4 regions of the Pseudoalteromonas sp. DL2-H2.2 genome follow, and region 4 is predicted to be linked to each of the others. Evidence: predicted binding sites of a transcription regulator. Region 4 holds the regulator's gene; each other region holds the start of a gene.

Region 1 (3,185 bases), on a different contig from region 4:
TTTCAATCAGAATACCTAAGTGCAGTTCACCACGACCTGATACGCGGAAGCTGTCCGGGTTGTCGGTTTCTTCAACGCGCAGTGCAACGTTGTGTACCAGTTCAGCCTGAAGACGCTCAAGGATGTTACGTGAAGTAACGAATTTACCTTCCTGACCTGAGAACGGTGACGTGTTTACAGAGAAGGTCATGGTTACCGTAGGCTCATCAACAGACAGCGCAGGTAGCGCTTCAACCGCATTGACATCACACACAGTGTCAGAGATTTTCAGCTCACCCAGACCTGTGATAGCGATGATATCGCCAGCCTGTGCTTCTTGCGCTTCATGACGGTCAAGGCCTAAATAAGTCAGAACCTGACCTACTTTACCGTTACGTGTTGAGCCGTCAGCACCAACGATAGTGACTTGCTGGTTTACTTTCACTGTACCACGCTTGATACGGCCTACACCGATTACACCGATGTAAGAGTTGTAGTCCAGCTGAGAGATCTGCATCTGGAACGCGCCTTCCGGATCTGCGTCTGGCTTTTCTACCTGCTCAACAATCGCTTCGAACATTGGCTGCATGTTGTCTGACGACTCATCCAGGTCAAGCGTCGCCCAACCATTGATAGCAGATGCGTAGATAACCTGGAAGTCAAGCTGCTCATCAGTCGCGCCCAGGTTGTCGAACAGGTCAAATACCTGATCCATTACCCAGTCAGGGCGTGCACCTGGCTTGTCGATCTTGTTGATAACAACGATAGGCTTCAGACCCAGTGCGAATGCTTTTTGCGTTACGAAACGCGTTTGCGGCATCGGACCTTCCTGGGCATCAACCAGTAGCAATACTGAGTCAACCATTGAAAGTACACGCTCTACCTCACCACCAAAGTCGGCGTGTCCCGGGGTGTCTACGATATTGATGTGGTAATCGTTCCACTCGATGGCGGTGTTTTTCGCCAGGATGGTGATGCCACGCTCTTTTTCAATATCATTCGAGTCCATGACACGCTCTTCGTTGCCACCGCGTGTCTCTAATGTGCCAGATTGTTCTAGCAGCTTATCGACTAGGGTAGTTTTACCATGGTCAACGTGCGCGATGATCGCGATATTTCTTAACTTTTCAATGCTCATATTTTTACTCAGAGAAGTTGGCCCTCAGTGATCCTAGTCGAATCGCGCAAAAATGCGCACCTAAGATGCCGATCCACAATTAAAGGTCGCGTATTATCCCCTAATAATGTGACAGATGAAAGTTTATCCAGCTTTTTTTTACAGCCCAACCCGTGAAATAACTAAAGTATGCTGTTTTATCGCTCCACAGTCACAGCCATGTGCTACATTGAAACCATTGCGCAGCGCACCAGGGTGGTGCGAATTCCAATATCAACGCGCACCAACTTGGTGCGCATTGAGGTTCCATATGTTACAGATAAAAATAAACTATTGATTAATAATGCATTATAAAAACTGGCACGAATAACGCTTAGTAGTGCGCAAATGCAGAGCACTGCAACAAAAAATAACCCTACGAGTCGGAGGACACATGTCACAATCGGTTTTAGACCTTATTAAAGAACACGACGTTAAATTCGTTGATTTACGTTTCACGGATACCAAAGGTAAAGAGCAACACGTTTCTATTCCTCATCACCAGGCCGATGAAGACTTCTTTGAAGACGGCAAGATGTTCGACGGCTCGTCAATCGCAGGCTGGAAAGGCATTAACGAATCAGACATGGTCCTGATGCCAGATGCCTCTACCGCTAAGCTAGACCCTTTCTCAGAAGAAACCACGCTGATCGTACGTTGTGACGTACTTGAGCCATCAACCATGCAAGGTTACGAACGTGACCCGCGTTCTGTTGCTAAGCGTGCAGAAGACTACATGCGCTCTACTGGTATTGCGGACACCGTACTGTTCGGCCCTGAGCCTGAGTTCTTCCTGTTTGACGACGTGAAGTTCAAAACAGACATGTCTGGCTCTATGTACAAAATTGATGCCCAGGAAGCAAGCTGGAACTCAGACAGAAGCTATGAAGAAGGCAACATGGGTCACCGTCCAGGCGTAAAAGGCGGTTACTTCCCGGTTGCACCGGTAGATTCATCAGGTGACTGGCGTAGTGCGACCTGTCTGGTTCTGGAAGAAATGGGTCAGGTTGTTGAAGCGCACCACCACGAAGTAGCCACTGCCGGTCAGAACGAGATCGCAACACGCTTTAATACTATGGTGATCAAGGCTGACGAAATTCAGGAAATGAAATACGTTATCCACAACATGGCGCACCTGTATGGCAAGACAGCGACCTTTATGCCTAAGCCTGTGGTAGGCGACAACGGTTCTGGTATGCACTGTCACCAGTCACTGGGTAAAGATGGCAAAAACATCTTTGCTGGCGACAAGTACGGCGGTCTGTCTGAAGAAGCGCTTTACTATATCGGTGGTATCATCAAGCACGCTAAAGCTATCAACGCATTTGCAAACGCTTCTACCAACTCGTACAAGCGCCTGGTACCTGGCTTCGAAGCACCTGTTATGCTGGCTTACTCAGCACGTAACCGTTCAGCGTCTATCCGCATCCCGGTTGTACCGTCTGAAAAAGCACGTCGTATTGAAGTACGCTTCCCGGATCCTACTGCGAACCCTTACCTGGCGTTCTCTGCCATGCTGATGGCTGGCCTTGATGGTATCAAAAACAAGATCCACCCTGGCGATGCGATGGACAAAGACTTATATGACCTGCCAGCGGAAGAAGCTGCAGAGATCCCGACAGTTGCCTCATCACTGCAAGAAGCACTGGATTCTCTGGATGCAGACCGTGAGTTCCTGACTCAGGGCGGTGTATTCACTGACGACCTGATTGATGCATACATCGGATTGAAATCTCAGGAAGTTGAGAAGCTGAACATGACAACTCACCCGGTTGAGTTCGAAATGTACTACAGCGTATAAGCTGATTTTCTGTGTTCTGGTGTGTACAGGCTGATAAGGCTTGTGCACTGCGCAGCCCGGAATGCTTAATTAAGCCGTATTCGCTCACCGGCCAGGCAGCTGCTCGGTGAAAGAACAGGCTGACTCTGCGCTCTTAAATCATATGTGTTCTCAAGCCCGCGTTGCGGGCTTTTTTCGTATCAGTGCAATGGTAAACTTGCGCTAAAAGCACTAAAGTTATAGCTGGTCATGTGCGTCTTTTGAGCAAGG
Region 2 (3,185 bases), 400 kb from region 4:
TTCCCAGCGCGCCGCACACACCGTGCACCGAAATGGCCCCCACAGGGTCATCAATACGCAGCTTATCAAGCGCAACGATACTGAATACCACCAAAGAGCCGCCCAGCATGCCCAAAATACAGGCCAGTACAGGCGTAGGCGATGCCGGCTCCGCAGTAATGGTGACCAGGCCTGCCAATGCACCATTGAGGATCATGGTCAGGTCGGCTTTTTTCCACATCAGTTTGCACACCACCAGCGCAGCAATGGCACCAGCAGCCGCCGCCGCATTGGTATTCACCATGATCTGACTGACGGCGATGGCGTTGCTTTTATCTGCTAAAAACAGTTGCGAGCCGCCGTTAAAACCAAACCAGCCCATCCACAAAATAAAGGTACCCAGTGTGGCCAGGGGTAAGTTTGAACCGGGAATTGGGTAGATTTCACCGTTTTTACCATATTTACCCTTACGCGCACCCAGCAGTAAAACACCTGCCAGTGCCGCTGCTGCACCTGCCCCATGCACAATCGCAGACCCTGCAAAATCAACAAAGCCCATCTCAGATAAGAATCCGGCGCCCCAGGTCCAGTACCCTTCAATTGGATAGATAAGCCCAGTCAACACCACAGTAAACAGCAAAAAGGCCCACAGCTTCATACGTTCAGCGACCGCACCGGATACAATCGACATGGCGGTTGCCACGAACACCACCTGAAAGAAGAAATCTGATTCCAGTGCATGATCGGCATCTGCGGCCGCACTGCCAATCAACGCGCCAAAATTCGGGACTACGCCGCCTTCAACATTATCCACATACATGATGTTGTAGCCGACCAGTAAAAACATGGTACAGGCAATGGCATACAGGGCGACGTTTTTAGTGAGGATCTCGGTGGTGTTTTTAGAGCGCACCAGCCCGGCTTCGAGCATGGCAAAACCTGCCGCCATCCACATCACCAGAATGCCGGAGACCAGAAAGTAAAAGGTGTTCAGAGAGAATTGTAGTTCTATTACCGTATTTTCCATTGTATCGCCCCTTAAATCGCTTCTTCGTCGAGTTCGCCGGTACGGATCCGGACTATTTGCTCAAGGTCATAAACAAAGATTTTGCCGTCGCCAATTTTGCCGGTGCTGGCAATGGCCGTAATGGCCTCGACAACACGCTGAGTGTTTTCACTGCGTGTCGCAATTTCGAGCTTAATTTTTGGAATAAAGTCGACCTGATATTCGGCTCCCCGATATAACTCAGTGTGGCCACGCTGGCGGCCAAAGCCTTTGACATCCACCACGGTCATACCCTCAATGCCCAGCTCGGCCAGGGCTTCGCGGACTTCATCCAGCTTAAATGGTTTAATTATTGCGCTTATCATTTTCATTATTCGCCCCCCCAGGGCAGATGATCCTGTCGGGAGAAGGTAATCCAACCTTTATGCCAAAAATAAAAGTGATTTTTTTACAATTAGTTAGCGTATTTGTAGGGGGTTACAGAAACAACAAACGCACCGTGCTGGTGCGCTTATTTTTTGTCTGACTTGAAATGGTGCAAAGTGATGATTAGTAAGTGGCCGTTTAGCTTTCACTCACCATAACACAATTGCGCTGCGCTTCTTTCGCCTGGTAAAGCGCATTGTCTGCGGCGCGCATAACGTCACTGAGGGTGGCTTTATCGCATCGGGCAATGCCGACACTGAGAGTACAATGCAGCGCCTGGTCCTGGATCATAAACTGGGTATTGGCAAAGCGCTCTCTGAAGTCCTGACAACTGTCTTTAGCCACGCTCAGATCATTACCCGGCATCAGTACTGCAAACTCTTCCCCGCCCACTCGGGCAACTAAGCAGTGGTTGAATGAACTATTCAGCAATTCAGCGGCCTGGGACAAGACTTTGTCACCGCCAAGATGACCATACTGATCATTGATTGCTTTGAAGTGGTCGAGATCCAGCAAAGCCAGTGTAAACTGGTCTGGCTTATTTTTTAAAACCTTATCCATGTGCTGGCAAAAATAGCGACGATTGTAGAGACCGGTCAGAAAATCCCTATGCGCATACTCTTTAATGTCGGCTATCAGGTTTAGCTGATCCATAGTTTGCATCACCCGACAATGGAACTCTTCATTCATAAAGGGTTTCGTCAAAAAGTCATTCGCGCCGTACTTGATGAACTTGGCAGACAGGCCATGACTTCCGGCACCGGACAAACCAATGATGGCCAGATCATCGCGCCCGCGACTGTTACGCACCGCTTTTACCAGCTCAAAGCCGTCCATCGTAGGCATAGCATAATCTGTCAGCAAGAGTTTGATCTCGGGCTTAGCGTTGAGCATGTTTAACGCCTGCTCACCATCTTGCGCTTCAAACACAGTAAACAACTGCTTTTCTAGCATCTGGCGCATCACCGCCCGGCTGATCATCGAGTCATCGGCGATCAACGCCTGACACCCTTCGTTGCGCAGTAAACGCGATACCAGCTTGATGGCATACAAATAAGAGTCGCGGTTGTCCTTAATCACATAATCGACGACCCCCATTTCAAGCATCTGCTGACGACTGTATTCATCGATTTTGGATGTCAGCACCACAGTGGGCACATTGCGGCTTAAAGTGAGTTGCACTACCTCGCCATCAGAGGCGTCTGGTAAGGTCAGGTCAACCAGTGCCAGGGTGTAATGTTGGCTCTCGAGTAATGCCTGGGTTTCTTTCAGTGACCAGGCAAAATCGATTTCCACATCCAGGTGTTGTGACGCAAGGTGGCGAAGGATTTGCTGCACTACCTTACTGTCTTCGACGATTAATACTCTTTGCATTACTATGCTCTACTAAAACTACGAGAAAAGGGAAGAGATACAAGAATTTAACAGCGCTAAATACTTTCATACTACGGACATAAGGATTAAATATACGCGATTTCTGTGACAAAAAAAACTCGCCCTTCAATTAATTTGTAAACAGGTGGAAACGGATAGACGCCAAACCTCCGTTTACCCTGCCTAAATCAGATACAAAAAACAAACCATTTGGACATAAGTATTAACACCTTCGCTCAGGTAGCCTATTTTTTGGCTGTTAGTCTCAAGTTCTTTGAATTCTGCGCAGGATGGGTCTTAAATGTGCCAATTCATTTCATCAAAAAATTAAAAAAACATGTTGTTGAAGCCATTACTGTTCGCACTTTCTGCGACCTTACTTACCACACTCCCTCACAAA
Region 3 (3,185 bases), on a different contig from region 4:
TTTGCCGGCGATGTCTGATAACGAGCGGATCACAACAAACGGGGTATTCAGCACATGGCAGGCCTGCGCGATGGCTGCACCTTCCATTTCAACGGCCAGCATCTGCGGGAAATCCTGACGTGTTTTGTCGATACGCGCCGGATCGCACATGAAAGAATCACCAGTACAAATTAAACCAACTTTAGTCTGAATGTCTGTCAGTTCACCGACACTTTGCTGAGCAGCATCTACCAAAGCCGGGTGTGCACTGAAACCTGCCGGCATTTGGGGAACCTGGCCCAGCTCATAACCAAACGCAGTAACGTCGACATCATGGTGTTTTACCTGTGATGAGATAACCACATCACCAACATTTAGTTCAGGGTCAAAACCACCGGCAGAGCCTGTATTAATTACACAATCTGGCGTGTAGTTATCGATAAGCAGCGTGGTGGCAACCGTTGCTGCTACTTTACCTATACCTGACTGAACTAACGTCACTTCATGACCACCCAGCTCGCCGTGGTAAAAGGTAAAGCCGCCTTTGGTTGCGGTTTGTGTGTTCTTCATTGCGCCACGCAGAATGGTGACTTCCTGCTCCATTGCGCCAATAATGCCTATTTTCATAATATTCTCTTATTTTTTAACTGTGTTGCTCATTATATATCAAAATGAGCTTTAGAAAATATGACGTTAGGCGAGTATATAGTTTTGCTGTCAGCCTCTGGGGCCGACAGCGAATAGGGGGATTAGATCTCTGCCAGCTGCGTAGAAGCGGCTTTGGCCTGAGAAGGTGACAGTACTGCAGGTTTGTAGTTACGATTACGCGGCTTGGCTTGTGGCTCCGGTTTCTTACCCAGCTTAAACAGAATGGCTGCGCGCACTTCTGCGCTCTTGTAGCCGCTTTTCACTTTCATACGGATATGTGGGATCCCTGCCGACTCGAGCGCACCGCTGACAAACCAGTCTTTTTGTGCTTTGTGGCCATTTTTGTTGGCGTTGTTGACCAAGTCTACGGCAGCAACAATATTGAGCGTCTCTTTATCAACCAGCACGTAATCAAGCTGTTTGTTTTGTGCTTTGGTAATGGCTGAGCGGCGTGCCTTTTTAGACAATCCAGGCTTACACTCGATGATCTCAATGAGTTTAACCCGACTGACAACCTTAAACTTATCACCAACCGAGCGCTCCAATAGCTGTAAAAACGAGGCTTCAACTGTGGTGAACACTGAATCCTTACGGTTAAACGGGTAGGGATTACCGCCGGTATCCGTGTATTTTGAAATAACAATGGAAGCAATAACGACCAGCGCCAGAATAGATAATAATGTTAGTTCCATAAATCACTCCACGACAACAATTTGACTTTGAAATTATTAAGCAAAGAGTGTGCCTAAAGTGAGTGGAGGGAGGGAGATTATCAATTTTGCTCGGCGATCTGTACTTCGCCGAGCGGAGCTGAGGAAAGGCGGGGCGCTGCTGGCTTACGCGCGATAGCCGTCTTTCAGGCCTTTTACAGCATATGCCACGGCATCATGTGCATGCAAAGACTCATAGTGATTTATCTTAATATAGTAGTCCTGATAATTTTCTTCTTCAAACAAGGCTTTAAGCTTTCTTGCCGCATCTTCACAGAACATCAGGTTTTGTCCGTTAAGGCGGGCAAATTCTTGCTCGTCTTCGCGTTTAACCGCGGCCTGTACCGGCGTTTTTAGCTCATCTTCTACGAGGTTGACCAGGCCCAGAATGTCAAATGCCTGACAGTTTTCATCTAGTTTAACTTTGATGTTAGTAACAGAGCGCTGTGAATGTGGCGTGGCTAAAATCCCTTCAGTAGTGCCCAGCCAGGCATGCACACTGGCATGGTCGAGTGACTGACCGGCAAACTTTTGCTCAAAGGCGTTTTGGATCAGCTGACGCGCCAGGGCAGCAGAGCAGGGACAGGTCGATGAGTAAGTAACATCAACAGCCAGCTCGAGGCTAAACTGGCCGTCGTTCAGGCTGGCCGTAATACTTACCGGGTAGTTTTTCCAACCCTGTTTGCCACTCAGTAGTGATGCACGACGCAGCGGCAACTCAAAATGAAAGGTCACTTTGGCACTATGGCTCAGCCCTTCGTGGCTGGTAATAAAGCTGTCTAATACCGAACGAATTGCGCCTGGTGTGAGTGTTTGTTCACAAGATAAGGTATCGAGTGCCAAAAATAGCCGTGACATATGGATACCTTTGGCATCTTCCCTGTCGAGGCTGACAAATGCATCCGCTTTAGCGGTTACCGGGGTGTCATTGAGGCCTTTGCTGGATAATAATAAAGGTAGCTCGATATTTCCCATTCCGACCCAGTCCAGCTTACCTTCTTGTAAGGCGTCCGCAGAATGTGCAATGTCAGGCATTGAAGTTGGCATTTGAACTCTCTTAATCACGACTATTAGGGTGGGGCATGTTACACCAAAATGTCACAACTTGCCGAGCGCGTTGGAAAATTTCTGGTAAAAAAATCGCCCAAGTGTGCAAAAATTCATACGCCGGGGTCGACTTTCTAAACACCTTCAAAAGGCAGAGAAACCGCGGGTTGCGGCGGTCATTCTGGTTTGTGCAATAGCGCTTGCGACTTTTGGTCACTCGCTTCTGCGTTTGGGTCAGGTATAATGTAAGGCGTTAACTGGGTGATTTTATTATGCTTGACTCTTCATTTGGGACCTGGGCCCGAATTTTATCTAATTTGATTAAGAATTACGGAGACCGCTGGGCAGGCGTGGTTGCCTATGCATTTGTGCTGGTGGTGTCTCTGGTGTTGGCGTGCATGTTTTACTATGTTGCGCTTGGCGAAGTCACGCTGGTCAATGTGTTGTCGGTGGTGATATTTGCCGCATTAACCTCGCCATTGCTGCTCTCCGTTGCCATCTATGCAATGCGTCAGCTGGATGCGTCAAAAGAGTATCTGGAATCTGCTACACAACAAGAAAAACTACTTAACCAGACACTCAAAGACAACATTAACCGGCTCAACAATGAGATAGATGAACGGAAAATGGCCTTGCATGCGAAGCATCGGGCGATTGCCGAACTACGCAAAGAAATAGCTGAGCGACGCAAAACTCAGCAAGAGCTGGCACAACAGAGCATGCTATTACGCAGTATTGTAGACTCCTCTCCGGATCTCTTTTACTACCGGGATGAGCGTGGGGTATTTGCCGGTTGTAATA
Region 4 (3,185 bases):
AGCCGGAACGACCACTGACAATAATTAGCTGCACTGAAACTCTCCGTTAGTTGTCAAACTCTTCAATTATCGCAAATAACTCCTGATCATTGTGAGCTTGTCTGATTCGTTTACAAAACACCTTGTTTTTAAGTTTATCAGCGATTGTTGCCAAGGTCTGCAAATGTTGTTGATTTTCTCCCTCGGGTACGATGAGTGCCACAAAAATGTCGACGGGTTGATTGTCGATGGCGTCAAAGGCAATGCCTTGTTGGTTAACCAGCAGCATGGCGACCACTTTATCTATGCCAGGCAGGCGGCCATGTGGCAGCGCGATCCCTTTACCTATGCCGGTACTACCGAGTTTTTCACGGCTCAGTAAAGCGTCCAGGATATCATGGGCATTACTGTCAGGAAGCTGGCTGTGAGCCAGTTCACTGATGTACTCTAGAATGCGTTTTTTGCTATTAAAAAGGACCGCAGCTTTGCTGCAGTCCTGTGAAATCAATGAGCTTAGTTTCATGATTAGTGTCGAGTTAGCTTCTCTTTATGCTTGATCACCTGGCGATCAAGCTTGTCGATAAGTCCGTCTATTGCGGCATACATATCCCGGTGTTCGGTTGAGGCAAAGATTTCTCCCCCGTTCACATGTAGTGTGGCTTCTGCTTTTTGGATCAGCTTTTCGACATCTAGGATAACATGCACATTATTGATGTGATCAAAGTGCCTTTCTAGCTTCGCAAACTTGTTTGTTACATAGTCTCTTAACGAATCGGTGATTTCTACATGTCGACCAGTTAAATTTAGTTGCATAAGCATTTTCCTTCTGTAGTTACGTCTAAATCAGGCTTTTACGCTGATTCGACGGTGGGATAGCCAAAGACTCTCGGTATTTGGCAATTGTACGTCTAGCCACTTTGATCCCTTGATCTGCCAATACATCCGCTATTTTGCTGTCACTTAATGGCTTAGCTGTGTTTTCAGCGGCAATTAGCTTTTTGATCAATGCTCTGATTGCAGTCGAAGAGCATTCTCCTCCGTTTTCAGTGCTGACATGGCTTGAGAAGAAATACTTCAACTCATAGATACCGCGTGGCGTGTGCATATACTTTTGCGTAGTGACACGTGAAATCGTGGACTCATGCATGTCGACCATTTCGGCCACATCATTGAGTACCATCGGCTTCATTGCCTCGGGGCCATGTTCAAAGAATGCCTGTTGTTGCTGCACAATGCAATTAGTAACTTTTAATAAAGTTTCGTTACGACTTTCCAGGCTCTTGATGAACCATTTTGCCTCTTGCAGGTGCGAGCGAATAAACTGGCTATCGGTGCTCGACTTGACGGAGCGAGACATAGCGGCGTAGTGATCGTTCACTCTGATTTTTGGCATTGAGTCCGGGTTGAGCTCAACAACCCAGCGTCCTTTCACCTTTTTCACCGACACATCCGGGATCACATAGTCCGCTTCTTCTTGCACTATGCTGGCAGCAGGTTTCGGATTCAGGCTGTGGATCAGGGTCATTACTTCTTTCAGATCCGCTTCTTTGAGCTTGGTCTTTTTCATCAAAGTGCGATAATCGCGGCTAGCCAGCAAATCAATGTGTTCAGTCAGGATTTCTTTGGTTTGAGTGAGCCAGGGGGTGTTGCGATCAAACTGGTTGAGCTGGATACACAAGCATTCCTGCAAGCTGCGCGCAGCAATACCAACGGGATCGAATAATTGCACCCGTTTCAGTACGGCTTCAACTTCGTCCAGTTCTATGTGTTCGTCGTCATTGTCTTGATTCATGCTCTCGACAATGTCTTCACAGCTGATTGTCAGCAGGCCAGCATCATCAACGGCTTCCACTATCGCCAAAGCGATGGCTCTGTCAGTTGGGCTGAAAGGCGTGAGCTCTAGTTGCCACATCATATATTCTTGCAGCGTCTCAGTGGTTTTGCCCTGATAGATGGTTTCATCTTCTGGCATCGGGCCAGAGCTGCTTGCCGGGGCGGCACTGATGTACTCGTCCCAGGTGACGTCCATTGCCAGATCGTCACTGACTGTGTCTTTGTTTAATGCAGCATCGCTGTCTTGTTCGTAGTCACTGACAGCCGAGTCCTCAAAGCTGTCATTATCATTGGTTGTGTGTTGTTCTAACTCAGTATCCGATTTGGACTGAGTTTCATTGTCATGTGATTCAGACTCACCTTCTTCCACTTCCAACAAAGGGTTGCTATCAAGCGCTTCTTGGATTTCTTGTTGGAGATCTAGCGTACTCAACTGTAACAGGCGAATGGCCTGTTGCAGCTGTGGTGTCATTGTCAGTTGCTGCCCCATGCGCAGCTGTAGCGATTGCCTCATGTATCTCTAACAATCCTTTTTGTTATTTACTTCTAATCTTATAACTATAGCCTGAATTGCTCACCTAGGTAGACATCCCGCACGGTTTGATCGGCAAGAACATGCTCCGGGGTGCCTGCTGCTATGAGTTCACCATGTGACACTATATAAGCTTTCTCACAGACGTCCAGCGTTTCACGTACATTGTGGTCGGTGATCAGCACGCCTATGCCGCGGTTTTTTAAGTGTTCGATAATTTTCTTTATATCTAACACCGAAATGGGATCAACGCCAGCGAAAGGCTCATCCAATAAGATAAATTTTGGATCTGCCGCAAGGGCGCGTGCAATTTCTACCCGGCGACGTTCACCACCCGACAAAGCCATACCCTGGCTATCCCGAATATGTTGGATATTAAATTCATCTAACAACTCGTTGAGGATGACTTCTCGCTGCTCTTTATTGAGCTCCTTACGGGTTTCCAAGATGGCCATCAGGTTCTGATAGACGGTCAGTTTACGAAAAATAGAGGATTCTTGAGGCAGGTAACCAATGCCTAACCTTGCCCGACTGTGCATAGGCAGCAAGGTAATGTCTTGATCATCAATGTGAATGCTACCCTTATCACTGGGCACCAAGCCGACAATCATGTAAAAGGTGGTGGTTTTACCCGCGCCATTAGGGCCGAGCAGACCAACAATACTGCCTGCCTCAACGCTCAATTCAACGTTCTTAACGACTTGCCTGCCCTTGTAGCTTTTGGCCAGTGCCGTGGCGGTTAACTTACTCACGGATTACCCTTCTCTTGTGGTTGCTTGGTATTGTCTTTTTCGGGTAAAAGAATGGTTCTAACACGGTTTTGTTCCTGCTCACCACGTTG

What was found. The regulator sigma-54, encoded in region 4, starts transcription at its own class of promoters, with help from an activator protein. The targets are predictions, from matches to a motif close to GTTGGCACGNNNNTNGNNT.
Region 1: a site for sigma-54 is predicted at 1,453-1,471, ahead of glnA (glutamate--ammonia ligase). Genes of this name have one in related genera too.
Region 2: a site for sigma-54 is predicted at 1,399-1,417, ahead of L1285_RS03760 (P-II family nitrogen regulator). Genes of this name have one in related genera too.
Region 3: a site for sigma-54 is predicted at 1,358-1,376, ahead of L1285_RS11170 (DUF2726 domain-containing protein). Genes of this name have one in related genera too.

The regions. Positions count from the first base shown of each region.
Region 1 covers NZ_JAKGBD010000012.1:22,262-25,446, reverse strand. The annotation lists gene typA (translational GTPase TypA) at 1-1,117, opposite strand, end outside; gene glnA (glutamate--ammonia ligase) at 1,530-2,936, shown strand.
Region 2 covers NZ_JAKGBD010000002.1:235,471-238,655, forward strand. The annotation lists gene L1285_RS03755 (ammonium transporter) at 1-1,006, opposite strand, end outside; gene L1285_RS03760 (P-II family nitrogen regulator) at 1,018-1,356, opposite strand; gene L1285_RS03765 (GGDEF domain-containing response regulator) at 1,550-2,785, opposite strand; gene L1285_RS03770 (S10 family peptidase) at 3,123-3,185, shown strand, end outside.
Region 3 covers NZ_JAKGBD010000005.1:293,512-296,696, forward strand. The annotation lists gene mtnN (5'-methylthioadenosine/S-adenosylhomocysteine nucleosidase) at 1-606, opposite strand, end outside; gene L1285_RS11170 (DUF2726 domain-containing protein) at 729-1,319, opposite strand; gene folE2 (GTP cyclohydrolase FolE2) at 1,464-2,384, opposite strand; gene arcB (aerobic respiration two-component sensor histidine kinase ArcB) at 2,657-3,185, shown strand, end outside.
Region 4 covers NZ_JAKGBD010000002.1:635,519-638,703, reverse strand. The annotation lists gene rapZ (RNase adapter RapZ) at 1-34, opposite strand, end outside; gene L1285_RS05540 (PTS sugar transporter subunit IIA) at 47-502, opposite strand; gene hpf (ribosome hibernation promoting factor) at 505-792, opposite strand; gene L1285_RS05530 (RNA polymerase factor sigma-54) at 818-2,326, opposite strand; gene lptB (LPS export ABC transporter ATP-binding protein) at 2,371-3,096, opposite strand; gene lptA (lipopolysaccharide transport periplasmic protein LptA) at 3,093-3,185, opposite strand, start outside.